One region of the Paenibacillus sp. 1781tsa1 genome, then DNA from elsewhere that is predicted to be linked to it. Evidence: riboswitches for the same ligand, from Rfam matches in the RefSeq annotation. Region 1 holds a riboswitch; each other region holds the start of a gene.
What was found. A riboswitch is a leader RNA that binds a small molecule or an ion and turns the genes downstream of it on or off. The one in region 1 is predicted to bind cyclic di-AMP.
Positions count from the first base shown of each region.

Region 2: another riboswitch for cyclic di-AMP. It lies ahead of NKT06_RS17485 (3D domain-containing protein); the one in region 1 lies ahead of NKT06_RS10340 (C40 family peptidase).
Region 3: another riboswitch for cyclic di-AMP. It lies ahead of NKT06_RS07150 (HAD family hydrolase); the one in region 1 lies ahead of NKT06_RS10340 (C40 family peptidase).
Region 4: another riboswitch for cyclic di-AMP. It lies ahead of NKT06_RS00155 (resuscitation-promoting factor); the one in region 1 lies ahead of NKT06_RS10340 (C40 family peptidase).

Region 1 covers NZ_JAMYWY010000001.1:2,284,558-2,289,504, forward strand. Annotated here, with positions in the region: gene NKT06_RS10320 (xanthine phosphoribosyltransferase) at 1-230, shown strand, start outside; gene NKT06_RS10325 (hypothetical protein) at 328-657, shown strand; gene NKT06_RS10330 (hypothetical protein) at 781-999, shown strand; gene NKT06_RS10335 (carboxymuconolactone decarboxylase family protein) at 1,141-1,470, shown strand; gene NKT06_RS10340 (C40 family peptidase) at 1,570-2,034, opposite strand; cyclic di-AMP (ydaO/yuaA leader) riboswitch at 2,040-2,171, opposite strand; gene pelA (pectate lyase) at 2,591-3,553, shown strand; tRNA gene NKT06_RS10350 (tRNA-Leu) at 3,726-3,810, shown strand; gene xynC (glucuronoarabinoxylan endo-1,4-beta-xylanase XynC) at 3,962-4,947, opposite strand, start outside.
Region 2 covers NZ_JAMYWY010000001.1:3,982,624-3,987,570, forward strand. Annotated here, with positions in the region: gene NKT06_RS17480 (polysaccharide deacetylase family protein) at 52-846, shown strand; gene NKT06_RS17485 (3D domain-containing protein) at 954-1,625, opposite strand; cyclic di-AMP (ydaO/yuaA leader) riboswitch at 1,628-1,824, opposite strand; gene NKT06_RS17490 (amino acid ABC transporter ATP-binding protein) at 2,045-2,767, opposite strand; gene NKT06_RS17495 (ABC transporter substrate-binding protein/permease) at 2,754-4,190, opposite strand; gene NKT06_RS17500 (M20 family metallopeptidase) at 4,401-4,947, shown strand, end outside.
Region 3 covers NZ_JAMYWY010000001.1:1,627,591-1,632,537, forward strand. Annotated here, with positions in the region: gene NKT06_RS07125 (nitrogen regulation protein NR(II)) at 1-58, opposite strand, end outside; gene NKT06_RS07130 (XRE family transcriptional regulator) at 86-295, opposite strand; gene NKT06_RS07135 (urease accessory protein UreF) at 558-1,259, opposite strand; tRNA gene NKT06_RS07140 (tRNA-Leu) at 1,681-1,763, shown strand; gene NKT06_RS07145 (glutathione peroxidase) at 1,914-2,393, opposite strand; cyclic di-AMP (ydaO/yuaA leader) riboswitch at 2,764-2,939, shown strand; gene NKT06_RS07150 (HAD family hydrolase) at 3,055-3,453, shown strand; gene NKT06_RS07155 (HAD family hydrolase) at 3,619-4,302, shown strand; gene NKT06_RS07160 (Nramp family divalent metal transporter) at 4,438-4,947, opposite strand, start outside.
Region 4 covers NZ_JAMYWY010000001.1:30,283-35,229, reverse strand. Annotated here, with positions in the region: gene rnmV (ribonuclease M5) at 1-421, opposite strand, end outside; gene NKT06_RS00155 (resuscitation-promoting factor) at 577-1,761, opposite strand; cyclic di-AMP (ydaO/yuaA leader) riboswitch at 2,033-2,286, opposite strand; gene NKT06_RS00150 (TatD family hydrolase) at 2,528-3,298, opposite strand; gene NKT06_RS00145 (HD domain-containing protein) at 3,630-4,907, opposite strand.

The sequences.
Region 1 (4,947 bases):
ACCGTATTTTGTTCATTGATGATATTATTGCCAATGGAGATGCCGCTCGTGGCGTCATCAAAATTATCGAGCGTTCCGGTGCGGAACTCGTCGGATTCGGCGTTGTGGTCGAGAAAAGTTTTCAGGCAGGGGCACGCACGATTCGTGAACAGGGTATTCCGGTGGAAGCCTTGGTACGCATTCGTTCGCTGAACGATGGAACGGTACAATTTGACGATAACGAAATGTGACATTTTAAAGGAATAGGGCCTATTTTTTGAACTATGCCTTTGCATGACCGCGAATTTCATTTATAATGGGGTTATGTTAGGGAGAGGAGGCAACACCATGGGGAACCAACCGGCAACAGAACAATTCTTTAATGATAAGCTGGCGGAATCGAAAGTTCATTTTGAACGTGCCCTGGATTGTAAACATACGGAATTCGATGACCTTTATCCCTATATGATTGAACATCCTCAATTTTTCTGGTACAAACGCTATGTTGCCTGGTCAGAATTACTGACGATTGTAGGCTTGTGCGAAGAGTTGTCCTTCTCTTGGAAAGAACAATTTACACCGCATCAAGTGGAGTACCTTGAAGAACGTGTGATGTCCGCCAAAGTGCTTGATTTTTGGTTCGAGAAGAACGACAGCAAAGAGCACGCGCAGCGGTAACTTTCAGTCGGGACATAATTTCGAATGACATGACAGTCCAATACAGTCACGTGAGACCTAAATGACTTTTCATTTAGGTCTCTTTTTGTAAATAAATAAATTTGGAATATAGGAGCCATGAACATGATTAGTGATACAGAATTGGACGCCCTGCGTCTGTCAGGTGAAAAAGTCAGAGTAGTACGGGACGAGCTGGAATCTAACGATGTAACCGGGATTGTAGTTGCCTGGGATGGCGAGCAGGTACTTATCCGTCGTCAGAATCGACGTGTCGTCAAGTTGGATCGCAGTTACCGTTATCAGTTGTTCAGCGAACCGCGGCAAAGTCCACTTGGTGAGTAACAACGATCATTATGTCAGAAGTAGGGGCGTATAAATGTTTGGAATTACCATGATTTCTTGGCATAATTGACTCACTCGGGAGAGAAGATAGGTACAGTGAGGAAATTCTGTAACTATAGCCGAGAGGGTGTGCTACAAGACATGACATTGATGAATGATAAAGTTCATGCCTACAAGGATCAGATTGGAGCATTAAGCGATGTGCTGCCAGGTGTGGTAAAGTCGTATCATGAGTTTACAGGAGAATGTTTCCAACCTGGCGTGATTGATGCCAAGACAAAACAGCTAATTGCGCTCGGCATTGGATTGTTTGCCAACAATGAGGTATGTACCTTCTACCATGTAGAAGAAGCTCGTGCCAAGGGTGCTACAGATCAAGAGATCATGGAGACCGTAGCCGTGGCGGGAGCTGTAGGAGGCGGACACGCCCTGTCTCAGGGCGCGATGCGAGTGCAAAAGGCGCTCCATTAAGTGCAGATGGAGGTAGTCAAAGAACTGTTCTCATAAAGAGGAAGCCAAACAAAAGAGGAGGTTCCGGGTTGATCCGGAGCCTCCTCTTTGATATCATACCTACATTTTACCCAACATTTTATCATACATAAACTGTCCAGTTACCCGACGTGCTGTCACGTAGCGGTCATTGAAGTATGGATTCGATAACTTAGTGATGCTTACACCTTTACTGCTCGAGGCGTGAGCGAATTGTCCGCCGCCAATATACACCCCTGTATGTGAAATGCCTTTGCCTGTTGTATTAAAGAACACCAGATCACCTGTCCGAACATTGCTCTTGGCTACCGGAGTACCTGCTTTGGCTTGCTGTTGCGAAGTACGTGGCAATTCAATGCTGTATTTGTTGAAAATATATCTCATAAACCCGGAACAGTCGAAGCCGGCCAGAGTCGTGCCACCCCACTTGTAAGGTATACCTGTCATGTTGTTCACTACGGAGTTAATACTGCTTGCCTCTGTGCTTGTTGCCCCGGATGTAAATAGTACAGCCGCTCCAAAAATGGAGATAATCAGTTTTTTCAAAATCAATGTTCTCCCTTCGATGCCTACGGAGTTAGCTAAGGGTTCGGTAGAAGGTTCCCTATATTTCCTATGTATAAGAATAATTCACCCAAAATGGTTCCCCCGTTTTCAAATCTGAAACTCGGCAAATGAATAATTAAGTTTTTGTAACTATTTGAAACTATATTGCATAAATGCGTAATTGTCAAACCCTTTTAAACCCCTTCGTAATACCTCAATGTTAGCGGAATTAATGTTTTTCCATGAAAGAAGAGATCAAGTTTGGGTATCATTCATGACAAAAACGTCATTATTGATTCGTTTGAGACGAATTTGGATAAATAAATAGGTTTGTCATGAGTTAAAAGAACTATTCCGTTATGTAGGATTTAAGAGATTATATTCATTAAGTTGCATATATTGACAGTAATCGATTTTTTGCATATTATCTGATTATCCAATCCACATATTGGATGAAAATTGATTTTATTGTGTTATATATTCAAATTAAGGAGGTTGAGGACTGGTCTTATAGGTAAGGTAGAATTGTGGACGTTATTACAATGAACATGGGAGAGTGTTACATTTGAAAGCAAAGAAAATAGTTACTTTTGTCCTGGCATGCGCCATGGTGTTCTCAACAGTTGGAATTGCAGTTCTCCCTGTAGGGACGGTATCTGCTGCTGATGCATCGGGTACTACAGCGAGTATTTCAGATGTTTTGAAGAACCAACTGCCGGATGGAGGTTGGAGAAAAGATTATAAACAAACAAGTGGAGAGTGGGCGAAGTCCACGATTGACAACAAGGCTACATACTCAGAAATTAGAAGATTGGCGAAGGAATTTAAAAAGACGAATGATCCACGCTACTCCACAGCTGCAATCAAAGGAATCAACTTTTTGATCAATATGCAGTATTCAAACGGCGGATGGCCACAAGTCTACCAAAGCTCCGGATATCACAAGCATATTACTTACAATGACGATGCCATGATTAATGTAATGATTATGCTCGATGAAGTAGCAGCACGCAAAGGTGATTTCTCGTTTATCGACAATACACTTGCTAATCGCAGTAAAAATTCAGTTGCCAAAGGTGTAGAGGCGATTCTGAATACACAAGTCGTTTCGGGCGGCAAGCTGACAGCATGGGGACAACAACATGATTCTGGTTCTCTTAAACCAGCGAGCGCAAGAATCTACGAGGTACCATCGCTGACGGCTGGAGAGAGTGTAACGATTGTTAAATTCCTGAAAACGAGACCTGCCAACGCTAAAATTACCGCCTCCATCAAAGGAGCGGAGGAGTGGTTTAACAAGGTGAAAATTACGGGTTACAAGTATGAAAGAGCAAATGGAGATAGCAAAATCATCGCTGACTCCAAAGCGGCACCGATTTGGGCACGCTTCTATGAGATCGGAACGGATAAACCCATCTTTATTGGTCGTGACGGGGTAGTTAAATACAAATTAAGTGATATTGATAAAGAAAGAAGAGGCGGCTACGCATGGTATGGCAACTGGCCTTCCAAGCTGTAGTTTGAGTATACCTTCGTTTTAATGAACCAAACGATGAGTAGTTAAAGGTAAAGCCCGAATCGACATGGATGTCTGGTTCGGGCTTTAATGTTATTATTTTCAGTGTTGACATGATAGGTGCCGCATGATATATTATTTCTTGTCGCCGAGATTAATCACGGAGATACAATATGCGGTCGTGGCGGAATTGGCAGACGCGCACGGTTCAGGTCCGTGTGGGCTAACCCCCCGTGGAGGTTCGAGTCCTCTCGACCGCATCTAATCAAAAGACTCCTTAAGCTAATGCTTAAGGAGTCTTTTTTGTTTGCATTTTTTGATTGAAATACTAACGTTAGAACTTGAGAGTCCAAGAGGTTAGGGCTTGGGTGCATGAACAACAAATGGTCTTCCATCAGCCAAACGGATCGTTTATTGCGCTGCGGTAATATTAATACTGTCAATATTGGGTCCTTCCGTTCCGGTGGTCACAACTTTTAATGTATTGGTCCCCGTGTTCATGGGGACCTGTATTGTTTTTTCAACCCAAGTGGACCAGCTTCCCGTTGCCGGAAAAGGCTCATTGCTGATGACTTTGGTTCCGTTAACAAAAATGTCGAGGTTACGGGTTCCGCTTTCCAGCGCATAACGAAACTTTACATTTTTGGTGCCTGTAATCGTGTTGTTAATAGCGTTCCATTGAATGGCTGAACCAGTCATTGCGTTGAAGTTGACATACCCGGAGCCAGTGTAACCAGGATAGATCGTTTCAATGGCAGCTTCCGTAAGTGTCGTTCCGGTCTCTGCTTCATAAGTAGTACCGCTGCCTGTATTCCCGCCGTTATTCCCGCCAGTAATGTTGGCAACAAACGTTGTTACGCTCTGAGCCGGGAGCTGTGCCGTGAAGGCTCCATTGGATACGGTAAGCGAAGCCCCGCTTGCCAGGTTGCGACTGCTGTCCGTAACCCATGAGGACACAGTGGAGGCATTACCATTCTGCAGAACGAATTTTTGGCTTGTGGCCGAAGTTCCACGGTTAATTGCCACGACAACAACCTTGTTATCACCTTTGTATGCAGAGACGAATGTATTCGTATCCGGGTTCTTGGTTGCATCCACTCTGAGATAGCCAGGACGTACAAATTTGGAGAAATGGGCCATATTATATCCGCGTTTGCTTATGGTACCATCTTCTTTCATCGGACCATACTGTCTGCGGATGTACCACCACACATAGGCCTGGAAATCACCTTCTACCATGGCATTGTGCATGTGATAGGAAACCTCCAGTGCTTCAGGCCAGCGGTCTGCTGAGTTGTTGTCACTGTTCGGAACATACACCTCAGTCATCCACAGTTCTTTACCGGCTCCTTTTTGCTTAAAGAGAGGGTAGGCAAAGTTCGAAATTTGGGTACCGT
Region 2 (4,947 bases), 1.7 Mb from region 1:
ACCCCCGGGCATACCAAAGAGAACGTCATTTTGGAAAAGGAGGCTGTTATTGTGCGCGTACGCCTCATTATGCTGATGGTTATCGTTATTTTTCTCGGAGGATATCAAGCTCCACCAGTTTCATCACGGGATGCTTCAGACCCGCCAAGTGAATCGGTATCCAGTTCTGATTCCGTAGAAGAAGAACAACTGACACTGGGACAGTTACGTCAAAAATATGCCGATACGTTCAAAACCAATGGTCCTTCAACGAAACAGGTTGCGCTGACATTTGATGATGTGCCCGATCCACGGTTCACTCCGCAAGTGTTGGATCTGCTGAAAAAGTATAAAGTCAGAGCTACTTTTTTCATCGTTGGTAGTCGTGCTGAGAAGCACCCCGATTTGGTAAAAAGGATTGTTAAGGAAGGGCACATTGTTGGCAATCACAGCTACAATCATCCAGAGTTCAGTAAACTGTCGATGAATGCCTTCCGCAAACAAATTTTACATACCGGGGATATCATTCGCCATTTGGCGGGATACACGCCCAAGATGATTCGACCTCCGTACGGAGACATTAATGAAGAACAGCTGAAATGGGCTGCCAGACAACATTATAGTATTGTGAACTGGAACGTTGACTCCCTGGACTGGAAAGGTCTTCCCAAGGAAAAGGTGAAAGATAACATTTTATCTGCCGTAAAACCTGGATCCATCATTCTGCAACATGCAGGAGGCGGTGTAGGATCCAATCTGAATGGCACGATCGAGGCCTTGCCTGAAATTATTGAGGAACTGCGTAACCGGGGGTATGAACTGGTTACCTTGGACGAAATGCTCGGATTACCGAAGGCCAAAGAATAGAATAACCGTCTCAGGAAATTATGAACATATTAAAAGGGTGCTGTTCAATCGCAAGTTAGCGACTGGCAGACACCCTGTTTGAATTCATTTTAGATGTAATTTACGCTCTACTTCAGAATGTACAACTCGATATCCTGAAAACCAAATGTGCTTACCGACTGCTTGCTACCAGGGATGAAGATATCAATCCTGTGACCCTTGATTGCACCGCCCACGTCACGTGCTGTGGCTACAAAAGCCTGTTTTGGCAATCCTGGATGGCTGTGACCCGTTACCAGTACTTTGGTTCCAAGTGGAATCACACTTGGATCAACTGCAATCGTACCCAGTTCAAGGTCATTCCCGAAATAATCGACCGCACCCCATCCTCCATTTTCAGACGGATCTGCAGAGTATGCCGTTGCTTTCACGTTCACAGCTTTACTGTAATCGAATGTTTTACCCCACGCTTGAACCACTTTGTTATCTGTGTTAACGTCCAAGCTTGCTGTGGTAACCGTTTTGGCTTGGGTCTTGCTTTCCGTCGCCGCGGCAGCTACATTGTTTGCCTTAGCGGGAATCGTAATTTTCAAACCACCATAAATGTTGTAAGGCGAAATGTCGTTGTTTGCTTTAACTAACGTGTTAACTGCTACTCCGTATTGTTTCGATAAGGTGTAGAAGGTATCCCCCTCTTTGGCCACATGAACTGAATCGGCGTGAGCCGGAACGGCTTGAATGAGCATTGCTGTTGTCATTAATGCTACTGCTGTTTTGGCTATACGTTTCTTGTTAATCATGGTCTTCCTCCCTCATTATGCCTGCGAAGTTAGTTGTCGGATTCGGATGAGGAGCCCACCCTATAGGTTCATCATTACATTTGAAACGATATGTACCCCTAATTCACCCCAAGCAGTGTGCTGTAGATCTTCCCCCTGCACAATCTGCATCGTTACATCCCCCGCACTCCCTGTCCGGAAGTTTCGGCAGAGTTCAATATATCACAATTTTGTAACCTGAACTTGTAGTAATTCTTACCAAATGGTTTTAACATGTGTAAGCACGTGTAAGAATACTGAATAATCTAAAAGTGTCGGAAGAGATATCCCCTATATATTTGGTAACAGAATAGTTACTTTTTTGAATTCCATATATAATTATTTTCAATAAAAAATAGCGTCACCGACTTGAAGTCAGTAACGCTATTTAATCACTTCATTTAGAGTACTTTCGCAAGAAAATCACGTGTACGTGAATTTTTCGGTGCTCCAAACACCTCATCAGGTGTTCCCTCTTCCACAATAACCCCGCCATCCATGAACAGGATTCGATCTCCAACTTCACGTGCAAAACCCATCTCATGTGTTACGATGACCATAGTCATACCGCCTTCTGCAAGACGTTTCATGACATCCAGTACCTCACCGACCATCTCGGGGTCCAATGCCGACGTAGGCTCGTCAAACAGCATGACATGAGGCTGCATGGCCAATGCTCTAGCAATGGCGATCCGCTGCTTCTGTCCACCGGACAGCTGATTCGGGAATGTATCTTTTTTATCATACAAACCCACGGTGTTAAGCAGATCAGCAGCAATTTTCTCCGCTTCCAAAGTGGATTGTCTCTTCACTTTAATCGGAGCGATCGTGATGTTTTGCTCTACCGTTTTGTGTGGGAACAGGTTGAAATGCTGAAACACCATACCCATTTTCTCCCGAGTTGCGTTAATGTTGTGCTTGGGATCCGTGATTGACACGCCTTCAAAATCAATCTCTCCCGAGGTAGGCTGCTCCAGCAGGTTCAAACAACGTAAGAATGTACTTTTACCTGAACCGGAAGGTCCGATGACCACGACAACCTCACCTTTGCCAATCGTCACGTTAATGCCCTTAAGCACATCGTTATTTCCATAAGATTTGTGTAATTGTCTAACGTCTATCACTTGCACTCAACTTCCTTTCCAGTCGTCCCAGCAGCTTGGACAAAATGAACGTCATTACAAAGTAGATGGCTGCTGCAATCAAAAATGGACTCAAGCCTTGATACGTAATGTTTTTGACCACACTTGCCTGATACATAATGTCCACCATACCGATAACGGAGATAATAGAGGATTCCTTGATGATGGTAATGAATTCATTACCGATCGCAGGTAATACAGCTTTGAAGGCCTGTGGCAATATGATATAACGCATCGCGGCGCCTCTTCCCATACCTAACGAACGCGCTGCCTCCAACTGACCACGATCCACACCTTGGATACCTGCACGGAAAATCTCCGCCAGATAGGCACCACTATTGATTGAAAGTGTAATGATACCTGCCTGAAGTGCCGTGAAGTTAATGCCAAAGCTTAGGGAAAAACCATAGTAAATAATCATCAATTGTACCAGCATCGGTGTGCCACGGATCACTTCAACGTAAGCTGTACCGATCCAGCGCAAGATTGCAGCGTCATGCAAACGGAACAAACAGATGATCAATCCAATAATTACCCCGAAGATAACCCCAAGTGCAGACAACAGAAGTGTGTATCCTACACCTGTAGCATAAAAACTTTTGTACTGCCAGAATACTTGGAAAATATTTTGTGATTTGTTCGCTTTATCCGCCATCAAGAGGCTGGCGTCGGTCACCATCTGGTTGATTTTATCTTCACTTTTCAATCGCTCAAGTGTTCCATTTACTGCAGCTAGCAGCTCAGTATTTCCTTTACGAATCCCGATTGCAGCTTCTGCTTGCTCTTCGTCCGGAACAGCAGCAGCAAGTCCAATGATATCGTCCAGATAACCTGCAGCAACAGTGTCTTCAACGATTGCCGCGTCAATGCGTTTGGTTTGCAGTTGAAGCACGATATCGGAGATTTTATCAAGCGCAGTAAGCTTCGCTCCTGGAATACTCTGTCCGATCGTTTCCTGAATGGAGCCTTTCTGAACGCCAATTTTCGCATTTTCAAGTTCTGCCATGGTTGGATATTTGTCTTTATCCACATTGCGAACCATAATCACTTGTTTTGATTTATAATAGGTATCGGAAAAATCGATACTTTTCTTCCGCTCATCCGTCGGCGTCATACCTGAAATTACCAGATCAACACGCCCGCTCTGCAATGAAGGCAGAAGACCGTCGAAGCCCATATCCTCAATCACAAGCTCAGCGCCAAGATCTTTGGCAATCTCTTTGGCGATCTCAATATCGAAACCGACGATTTCATCTTTGCCATTAATCACTTTATGGAATTCATAGGGTGCAAAATCGGCACTTGTACCGAGCACCAGCTTTTTACTGCTTGAATTATCTGTAGTTCCACTTGCAAGTGCCGCAGGAACGGCAGTTGTCAGCAGAACGACAAAGGTTAACAGCATCATGGTGTAACGACTTATTAATTTCAACCTTTTTCTCTCCCCTTACAATACTTTGTATGCTTCTCATGTTGATGACTGAGTCATTATAAAGTACAATGCATGATTATGCAATGCATTTTAACATTACAAATCTTGACTTGTTTCTGAAAAATTGAAGCAAACATGATATAATCAATGAATTATTTTCATTTTTGCATAAGGAGTTTACTAATGACAGCTAACAAATCACAAATTCTGACGGTTATTGATCAATATGCTTCCCGTTTTAAAGCCATTTCATCATATATCGGCGCCAACCCCGAACTGGGAAATGAAGAGTATCTCGCTTCTGCCCGTTTGAAAGAAGAACTGGACTACCACGGTTTCACTGTAGAGGCTCCGATCCTTGGACTGGAGACAGCCTTTATCGGAACGTATTCCGCTGTCAAACCCGGCCCTACCGTTGCATTATTGTGCGAATATGATGCCTTGCCGGAGATCGGTCACGCTTGTGGTCACCATCTGATCTGCATGATGAGTCTTGGAGCTGCTGTTGGGCTGAAATCCATTCTCGATGAGATAGGTGGAACGATCAAAGTGTTTGGCACACCCGCTGAAGAGACACGTGGTGCCAAAGTTCCAATGGCGGAAGCAGGTGTGTTCGATGACTGTGATGTTGCCCTTATGGCACATCCGTATTATGCCTACGAAAAGTCTGGCAGCTCGCTGGCTATTGATGCTGTGCAATTTGAATTCCATGGCCGATCTTCACATGCTG
Region 3 (4,947 bases), 660 kb from region 1:
GCTGGTGACGTATGGACTGGAACGACAGCCTTTCCAGATCGGATGTAACATGTCTCATGGATGGGACCCTCCTTTGACAGAAATCTTATCTCAGTTCATCTGGAATATCCAAAATATCAGCGACCATGTGCCTGAATCGGGTTGCTTTGCGTGTGCCGTGAATGAGATTGGATAGACGGTAGGGTGGAATGCCGTGCTGTTCACAAAAGGTCTTCTGGTCCACTTGTAGTTCGGTTAGCCGTCGTTTGATGGCCCATCCGAACGGAGTAACTGGTTTTTTCTTGTTCTTGTTCAAAAGGGTTCACCCCTGGTTAGAATGTAGTATTCAGTCGCCCTTTCTTCATGTAGAATATATAGAAATGCGAGCTGTATATTTCATTATATACGTAAATGCGTCATCTAACAATTAAAAAAGACGGAAAAAAGTGTATTTTGTGATGTTTAATGGCGTAAATACGTTAAATAAACAAATAAAATGACAAAAAACACGACGGCAAGGAAGTTGCCGCGTGTTTTTTAGTTTGTCTGAATGAGGGGAGGTTTGATGAGGAAGAGAACTAGGCCCTGTAGGCATGAAGTCCAGCTCCAAGCATATGGAAACTGGGGAAAAATGATTTCATGGACATCGAGGTTGGCTGTGCCAGTCCATCCGCAGCGGAGGCGCTGACGGTATTCCATTCATTCTCAAGATCCGTGGCCAGGCGGACGATCAGATCTTTGGTTGTATCGTTGTTCAGGGGAATGACTTTGGAGGCTTCGGTTATGCAGGCATTCATGGCTGAATGCAGGTAACCAAGGACCGCCTCCTCGACCGGGATGTCGAGGTGGTGGTTAATCCAGGCGTGAACAGTGGAGAGGCAGCCAACCGAATCGTATTTGGCGAAGATCTGTTCGAGCTGGCTGAAATCAATCCAGGGGTGCAGAGCGCGTGCCAGTCTGATCAATCGTTTTCCCATGGCGGCAGCTTGTTCTCTGAGATCTCCAGGAGTTCGCTGAACATGGACCAGCTTGTCGATCAGAGCTATCCGCCATGTATCTTTGTGATCTGCTGCGGTATAGATGCCTTTGATGGCCATGCCTTCAAGACGAACAATGCTGGGATGCAACTGACAACGCATGAATGATTCGAGATCTTCAGCATTACGAATGGTACCCTCCCTGATATGGATATCCATGCCGAAGGAATGGGTAAACCCTCCAACCTGAATAGAGGAATCAAGCAGTTTGACATAATCGAGCAGCTTATTCCCACGGTTCACAATCATTCGCCTCCTGTGTTCGTTAAATGTCATGTTAAATGACATTTATATTCCTTTTTGTTTGCTTTATATTTGAAAATCCGAATTATATGATAGTTATCATCCCATAAATGTCCGCATTTTGTCAATAGAATTGATGGAATTTAATGTATTAAATCTAAATTCAATTATATGTGTTATTTTATATTACTCATAATGTAAGTTATTAGTCGCAGGGAGGACTATATATAATGAATCAACAAAATCGGCTCTAGCCGAAAAAAGAGGGGATCGAATCTAATGATATGCAGTTCATGGATAAACATGACGAGAATATGCGTTTTTTGAGGAAAATGCCTACCCAAAAAGAAGGTTTAAAAAACACTTTACTTTTAGTTCTGAACCCGGTATAATCAATTCTGTTGCCGATTATTTACGACATGCGGTCGTGGTGGAATGGCAGACACGCTATCTTGAGGGGGTAGTGGGCGTATGCCCGTGGAGGTTCGAGTCCTCTCGACCGCATCATATGAACGATTAAGAAGAAGCTTTCCATTAATGGAAAGCTTCTTTTTTTACTTTTTTGAACAGTCTGACATCAAGGTTTGAGAAAAAAAGGCCATCCATTACCGGGGGACGATTGTACCTTCCCTTCCAGCTATGGTGGCCGATGTATTATTTTTGCAGCAAGTTCTTGATATCTTCTTCAATTTTGTCAGGTGTTGTTTTGGGAGCATAACGTTTAACTACCTGTCCGTTCTGATCCACGAGGAACTTGGTAAAATTCCATTTGATTGTTTTGGAGCCGAGCAGGCCGGGTGCTTCTTTGCTAAGGTGCTGGAAGAGAGGGTGAGCGCTTGAGCCGTTCACATCAATTTTCTCAAACATCGGGAAGCTTACGCCATAATTCATCTGACAGAACTCGGCGATATCGTCGGAAGATCCTTTTTCCTGTGCAAACTGGTTGCTTGGAAAACCAAGGACTTCAAATGGCGCATCCTGGAACTTGTCTTGCAGTTCTTGCAGACCTTTGAATTGAGGAGTAAGTCCGCATGAGCTTGCCGTATTCACAATCAGTAACACTTTATCACGGTAGTCGGACATTTCAACTTCTTGACCGCGAAGGGTATTCACTTTGTAATCGTAGACTGTCATCTCAATCGCCTCCATGATATCATCTGATATCTCTTATTATATTGGTTGCAATTAATTAATGCAAAACTTATATGGTGTTAAATGAATCAAAACAGGCAAGTTGTGCAGATTGCGTGAATGAATTGCGAAGTGATTTTCGCCAGAGTGAGAATTAGATAGCCTTGAAGAGGTGGATAGAGTATAACCATATTGTAAGCGTTATTATATATGAATAATGGCGAAAATCTGCCGATTCGGTGATCTGTCCGGACTTTACACCGCCATGGCACGGGTGTATGATTCATAACGTAATTTCAATTTAAACTAAATTGTACTTGAAAAACGAAACAAACGATAATATCGCTCGATCTTAACTTAAGATATACGAACGATGTTTTAATCGCTGAGTTTCCATTCATTCATGAGTGGGAAACGGGGGAACCAACGGAATGCGCTGTCTTGGACAGTAGGCATTCATGGGGTGAATTTTCCGGTGACAGCCGGAAATAGGGCGACTCTCGCGCCCGAATCCGTCAGCTAACCTCGTAAGCGTTAAAGGGAGAGGCAACAAGCCGTACGCTGGTTCATGGCGTTTTCGCCATGGATTCTTTAAGAAGCGTTCGGGAGGCCTTGGTCCCCCACGCTTCTTTTTTGTTGTCTTTTCACGCCAAGGGAGGAACGAATGATGGATACTGAGATGATCTTAGTGACTGCTCCTAATGAAGCAGGACGCAAATTTATCAAATTGCTGATGTACAAAAAAATGCCGTTTGCCGTTCTAACCAACAGTGCAGGGGAAGAGCGCAGACTCCGTAGAATCGGAGTAGAGCATGTCATTCGCATGAATACGGCTGCAGCTCAAAAATGGTTTTTGCCGCAGGGCAGTGTGGGCAACGTGTTTATTTTCGAGAACAGCCTGAACCTGACCTGTCGTTATTTACAGATCTGTAGATCATGGACATCGAAATCCCTGTGCGTCATTACGGAGCAAAGCCATCCGAAGGGAATCTATCGGGGAATGGGTGCAGACCGGATTGTATATTCGCTTAACGGAGAGGTCGGCTTTCTCCTCAATGGTTAATGCCATAGCTTCTGATTGCTCAGGTGTAAGGTGCCTGTTATAATTGAAAGTATCGATAAACGGAAATTTGAGGAGACTCATGCAAGATGGTGAGTCTTTTTTTTTATGGTTTTAAAGGTGAACACGAACTCTTAGATTGCCTGTGGCTTACAAGGAGGAATTGGCGTGCCGGATGTGGGTGGATTAAAGTGGTTGTTTTTTGACGTTGGAGATACGCTGGTGGACGAATGGGAGCCGGTTGATGATATTATCGGACAGTTCGTCCGCGAAGCCAGTGCTTTGGGGTATCCGGTGAAGATTGAGGCAGTACGTGAACTGTTCGCGAACTGTTACCAGAAATATGAGCAATGGCCTATGAGGGTGGCGATTCGCACATTCATTGAAGACGAGGGACATCAGAAACAGATTCAGGACAAGCTGAAGTTTCAAAAAGATCTTGAACGTCCTTTTCCTTCAGCGGATTCCGTTCTTCAGCAGTTGTCGCGGTATTATCGCATTGGCATTATTGCCAATCAGAGTCCTGGAACGGAAGAAAGACTGGAGAGTTACGGACTGCGGAAGTATGTTGATGTTCTGGCCTGCTCGGCTGAAGAAGGGGTGTCCAAGCCAGATCCAGAGTTATACGCTGTAGCCTTGAAACAGGCAGGTTGTGCGCCGGAGGAAGCCGTCATGGTCGGGGATCGGATTGATAACGATATCATTCCTGCCCGGAAGCTGGGCATGCGTACGATTCGAATTATGCAGGGTTACGGAAGATTCCAGCCAGACCGATCGGATGACGAACGCGCGGATTGGACTGTGGATTCATTGGATCAACTTCTGCCTTTACTGATACCCAATCAGGATTAGATGATTGTTTGTTAGAGCTAGAGTTTTACTGCAAAAAGAAACGCGTTGCTGTACTGCAACAATAAAGGCTGATCAACTTGGTATTGAATACCGGAGTTGATCAGCCTTTTTAGTATTTAGTCGATCAGAACGAGATCAGAATAACCGGATCGTTTGAATGAGCAGATATACATTCAGCACAACGATAATTGCTGTAATGAGCCATGAGATGATTTTGAGCCACAATTTGTTGGCGAATGCACCCATGCTTTTTTTATCACTCGTGAACATCACCAGAGGGATTACCGCAAAAGGTAATTGAAGCGACAGCACAACCTGACTCAAAATGAGCAGTTCTTCTGTGCCGTGTTCTCCTGCAATTGCTGTGACAATTACTGCCGGGATGATGGCGATCAGACGTGTGACCAGTCTCCGCAGCCAAGAGGGAATCCGAATGTTGAGGAAACCTTCCATAACAATCTGCCCAGCGAGTGTACCTGTAAGGGTAGAATTCTGGCCTGATGCTAACAGCGCTACACCGAACAGGATACTTGCGATTGTAGTCCCTAATAGGGGTGTCAGCAAGTGGTAGGCATCTGAGATCTCGGCAACCTGCGTCATGCCGGCACTATGGAATACAGCAGCTGATACAATCAGGATGGCCGC
Region 4 (4,947 bases), 2.3 Mb from region 1:
TCTCCATGCGACGTGCAGCAGCCTGCGGATGCACAATAAGTCCTGCCGCGATCAGGTCCTCCCAATCGATCAGGCTAGGAGCGCCTTCGTATGAAGTATGTACACGTGCCAGAGCATGACGGATCGCCTCCGGTGAGGCATTCTCCACCCCAATGTCCCCTTTGCGCGTTGCATCGGCTTCCGGAATGAAAGCATGCTTGCAACCAGGCACCTTATTCGCAATAATTTTACGAATACGTTCGCCGGCATGATCTGGATCTGTCAGTACAATGACTCCCCGTCTCTCCTGAGCAAGCGCAATCCGCTTCAGAATGCGTTGGTTGATGGCTGATCCGCCTGTTTCTATTGTATCGGCTTCCACGGCCCGACGGATGGCTACCGTATCATCACGGCCTTCCACCACAATGACTTCTTTTATCATGTTCCATTTCTTCCTTTCTAACGCAAAAAGAAGAGGAATATCCTCTTCTCTGCCAAACGGCGGGGGAGACTGAATTCAGACCCCTCCGCCGCATATTCCGCATGAATCATTCATGCAACTATTTTATAGCATTCCCATTTCAAAGTAAAACGATTTTAGTTCGCTTCCGGCTTCACCGGACCGATCACGTAGACCGTCTTGCCTTTCTTGCGTCCAAAATTCAGGGCATGCTTCACACTGTCATAATATACGTCAATCTTGTTGCCTTTAATGGCACCGCCTGTATCTTCCGCACGACGGAATCCCAGACCTTCGATATATACCCACCAGCCAATTGGAATGACTTTGGGATCAACCGCAATGGTGCGTCCTTCCGTTACACGAGTACCAGAAGCAGTTTTAGTTCCAATGCCAGGCTCTTCGGAAGAGTAGGCCGTCATGGATACGTTTTTAAGTACTTTGGAGTATTTAAAAGAAGTCCCGGATACGGTAATCACTTTGCTGCCCGAGGCAGATGTTTTCTTCGAGTTCGTTGTTGTAGCCTTCTTGGTTGTTGAAGTCTGAGCCGATACGGTTTGAATCTCTGGTTTTTTCACGACCGGTTTTGCTTTGGTTCCGACAGCAATTACTTTATCTACACGATTATTCGCGACAGATTTGCCGACCATTTTTTTGGAGACCAATTCTCCATCCTGAAATACCTTTTCGATGTGCTGTACAAGTTTGCCTTCTTTGCCGTTCACAACGACACGGTTATCCCCTTTGTACAAGCTAGGGTCAGCCGTTTTAATTACTTTGTAAGCAATCGGATGTTCTACATCCACTGTACGCTTTGTTACGCGCACTACACGAATCTTCATATCTGCTTTGATCGAAGTTCCAAGCGCCGGATACACTTTATCATTACTTTCAACTTGAATACCTGATTTTTGAATTGCATCTTCTACCGATGAATCCGTTGTATACAGAGTCTTGGTGTCTCCGTCTGCCGTAATGTTAACTGGAACGGCCCGCTCAATAACAATTCGGTCTCCATCTGTAATCGCCCCGTTCATGGACATGGATACCTTATCGTGAGGGCTGACTGTGATCGACTGCTCCTCCAGCATTTCCTGAAGCATTCCTGTACGAGTCTCTACCACCTGAGCTTTGCCATCAATAACCAGTGAAATTTGTTTCCCGGCCTGACCGTAAACGACTAACAAGATCATGATTGTAAGCGCAATTGAGAAAATCGCGATCAATGCCATTTGACGCATGTTCTCATGCTTCCACCGCAACGCGAAAGACTTACTGGATGATCGTGACTCATGGGTCTCTTCTGGTTGGAATGTGCCCACTTCTCCGTCCTCCTTCATAGCCTCGCCGTCTAAAGTAACGCATGATGTCTTTGACGTGACTATACCAAATTTTCTACAGAACACAGATCGGACCAACTGATCGGTTCTGCACCATGAATCAATCTTCGCAACATGATGTCATCCTCCTGAATACCTACCGTATGATGACAACATTTCTTTTATTCAAAAACAAAAAAGCCAAAGAAAGAGTGTAAGAGGAACTCTTTCGTGGCTTCCGAATGATTTTGAATATCGGAAATTCATGCACGAGGTTGCCTCTCTTTTTCCGCTTGCGAGGTTAGCTGTCGGGTTCGGGCGAAAGAGAGCCGCCCTATCTTGGGTCACCCGCTCATGGCGGACGCCCTTGAATTCACCCCGAGACCCAAAGAAGAAATCAAATACGGCTTCGCAGTTCCCTTCGCTGCTTTTGGGTCAGCGAACGTTGCGCATCGGCCAAATACACCGATGTTTAAGCCCTATTGGTTCCCCCGCTCTCCGTTAACGGAGACTCAGCGAGACTGATTCATGAAAGTAATGTTGTTTCATCGGAAAGTGTCCCTTTGTTCATCCCCCGAACATCTGTCCAATTTTCCGCACAACAATTCACTGAAAAGATGATATCCTGTTTTGATGCATGTTGTAAAGCGTTGATCAAGTACGTTTTTCTGAATATTTGGTTAAAATATTGTAATATTCTTGATTTATTTGGATCAAAGGGCAAATTAACTCCGCTTACCTGCCTTTTTCACCTCATTTGCTCGTTTTTTTAACGAATTCCAAATCGTTCCATGGCATTTTTGGTTGTTATTGCAGCAATTTCCTCCACCGAAATGCCTTTAATTTCCGCAGCTGCCTCTGCAACCAGACGTACATGCGCTGTCTCATTTCGTTTCCCACGATAAGGGTGAGGTGTCAAATATGGAGCATCGGTTTCGATGAAAAATCGGTCCATAGGAACCTTCTCAAGTACCTCTTTGGGTTGCTTTGCATTTTTGAATGTGATCGGTCCTCCAAAGGAGAGATGGAAACCCATATCGAGACAATTTTTCGCTGTTTCCCAGCTTCCCGAGAACGAGTGCATCACACCACCAACTTCACCCGCTTTCTCTTCACGCAAAATTCGTATGATATCCTCATGTGCATCCCGATTATGGATGACAATCGGCATATTCACTTCACGCGCCAAAGCAATTTGTTGTCGTAATACGCGATGTTGTACTTCCTTCGGAGAAGTGTCCCAATGATAATCCAATCCAATCTCACCGATGGCTACCACTTTTTCATGCTTGCATAAAGATGCAATCCACTCCAGATCACCATCCTGCATCGTGATCGCATCTACGGGATGCCACCCTACAGCTGCATATATAAAGTCATACGTTTCAGCGAGTTTCATTGTGGTTGGAATCGTCTCCCGGTTAAAGCCAATGTTGATCATGCGACCAACTCCTGCATCCAGAGCACGCTGAATCATGTCCTCGCGGTCCTCGTCGAATTGTGGTGCATCCAGATGTGTGTGTGTGTCGAACAGCATCATGTTTATTTCTCCCTTCATGTCGAATAACGACTTTCTTCTTTTAATAATCCAATTTGTGAATCTCAATATTTCATTGACTCATACATAAAACATTTTGAGTCATCTTTGTGTTACATCATTACGTTTGTTTCTTCACAACTACTATATATAGAAGATATACGGATAATCTGATCTACATATTGCTGAATGTGCTATTTTTACCTACTTACATTTACAAAATTATGTCGATCTACATATACTCCCCATTAAAGCAGATTACTGTATCATGAAAAATATCTCTTTTAGAAAGTCTTTTGATATCGAAATTCTTCATTGGATTATACCCACACGATTACAAGAAATAGGGGCGTATATGTGACGGTAATTCGTGAATAATCGCATCCACCTTGTTTTGCGGGTAATACAAATGATGTTTCCCTCGGTGAAGCCCGCTGATGGAACGGACAATGTCAGAGACTTCTGACAACTCACGTAAATTGTCCTGTCGATCGAGAAGAAGAATCTGCTTATCCGTGGATTCATCTGGACGAAAAACATCATACGGATTATCCGAAGGAAAATCAATTTCAAGATCATATTCGGGATCGAGGCCTGCCTGTACAAAAGCTTCCCGAATCTCTTCCATCATTGTCAAGTCGACCTGTTCGAGCTCTACATACTTATATAACTTGCGATCCATAAAACGTTCGCATAACTCACTCAGAACAGTATCGTCCTCCTTGCGCCACTGCGTAAATGCCGTCTGAATTAAGGCTTCATCCAACTGCAAATATTCATCTACGGATAATTCTCCTCCAAATAATTGAGGGAGTGGATCTATCATGAAGCGAAATTGAAAACCATGCTGTATGAGTGTTTTTGCTCGCTTGAATATTTGCCGTAATAGAATTTCAGAACTACGGGTTACCGGATGGAAGTAAATCTGCCAATACATCTGGTACCGAGACATTAAGTAATCCTCCACAGCATGCATACCTGACTCCTTGACTACAATCCGTCCATGATAGGGACGCAGCATCCGAAGGATGCGATCAAGGTCAATCGTGCCGTAATTTACACCTGTAAAATAAGCATCCCTGAGCAAATAGTCCATTCGGTCTGCATCAAGCGGGCTGGTCACCAAGTTCACCACAATCGGCTTTTCGTACGTCTTTTGAATGACAGATGCGACCTTCTCAGGAAAATCAGGAGCATACCGTCTTAAGATCGCCCCTACTTCGGTATCACCTGTAATGATGCGACAAGTCCAATCTTCGTGATTCATGTCAAAAGCTTCCTCGATGGAGTGAGAGAATGGCCCATGCCCGAGATCATGAAGTAGAGCTGCACACAGAGCTACAATCTTTTCTTCCTTCGGCCAATCCGAATAATGACTTCTTTCAAATTGAGAGATAATCTTGCGTGTAATCTCATAAACACCTAGTGAATGTGAGAACCGACTATGCTCTGCTCCGTGAAAGGTAAGGTAAGAAGTACCCAGTTGACGAATCCGGCGTAAACGCTGAAATTCCGGTGTGTTAATTAATTGCCATATAACCGGATCTTGCACGTGGATATAATTATGTACCGGATCTTTGAATACTTTCTCTTCCGTTAAACGTTGTTCCATGTCGACTCACTCCTTTAATTTCTTTTATATTAACGCTTTA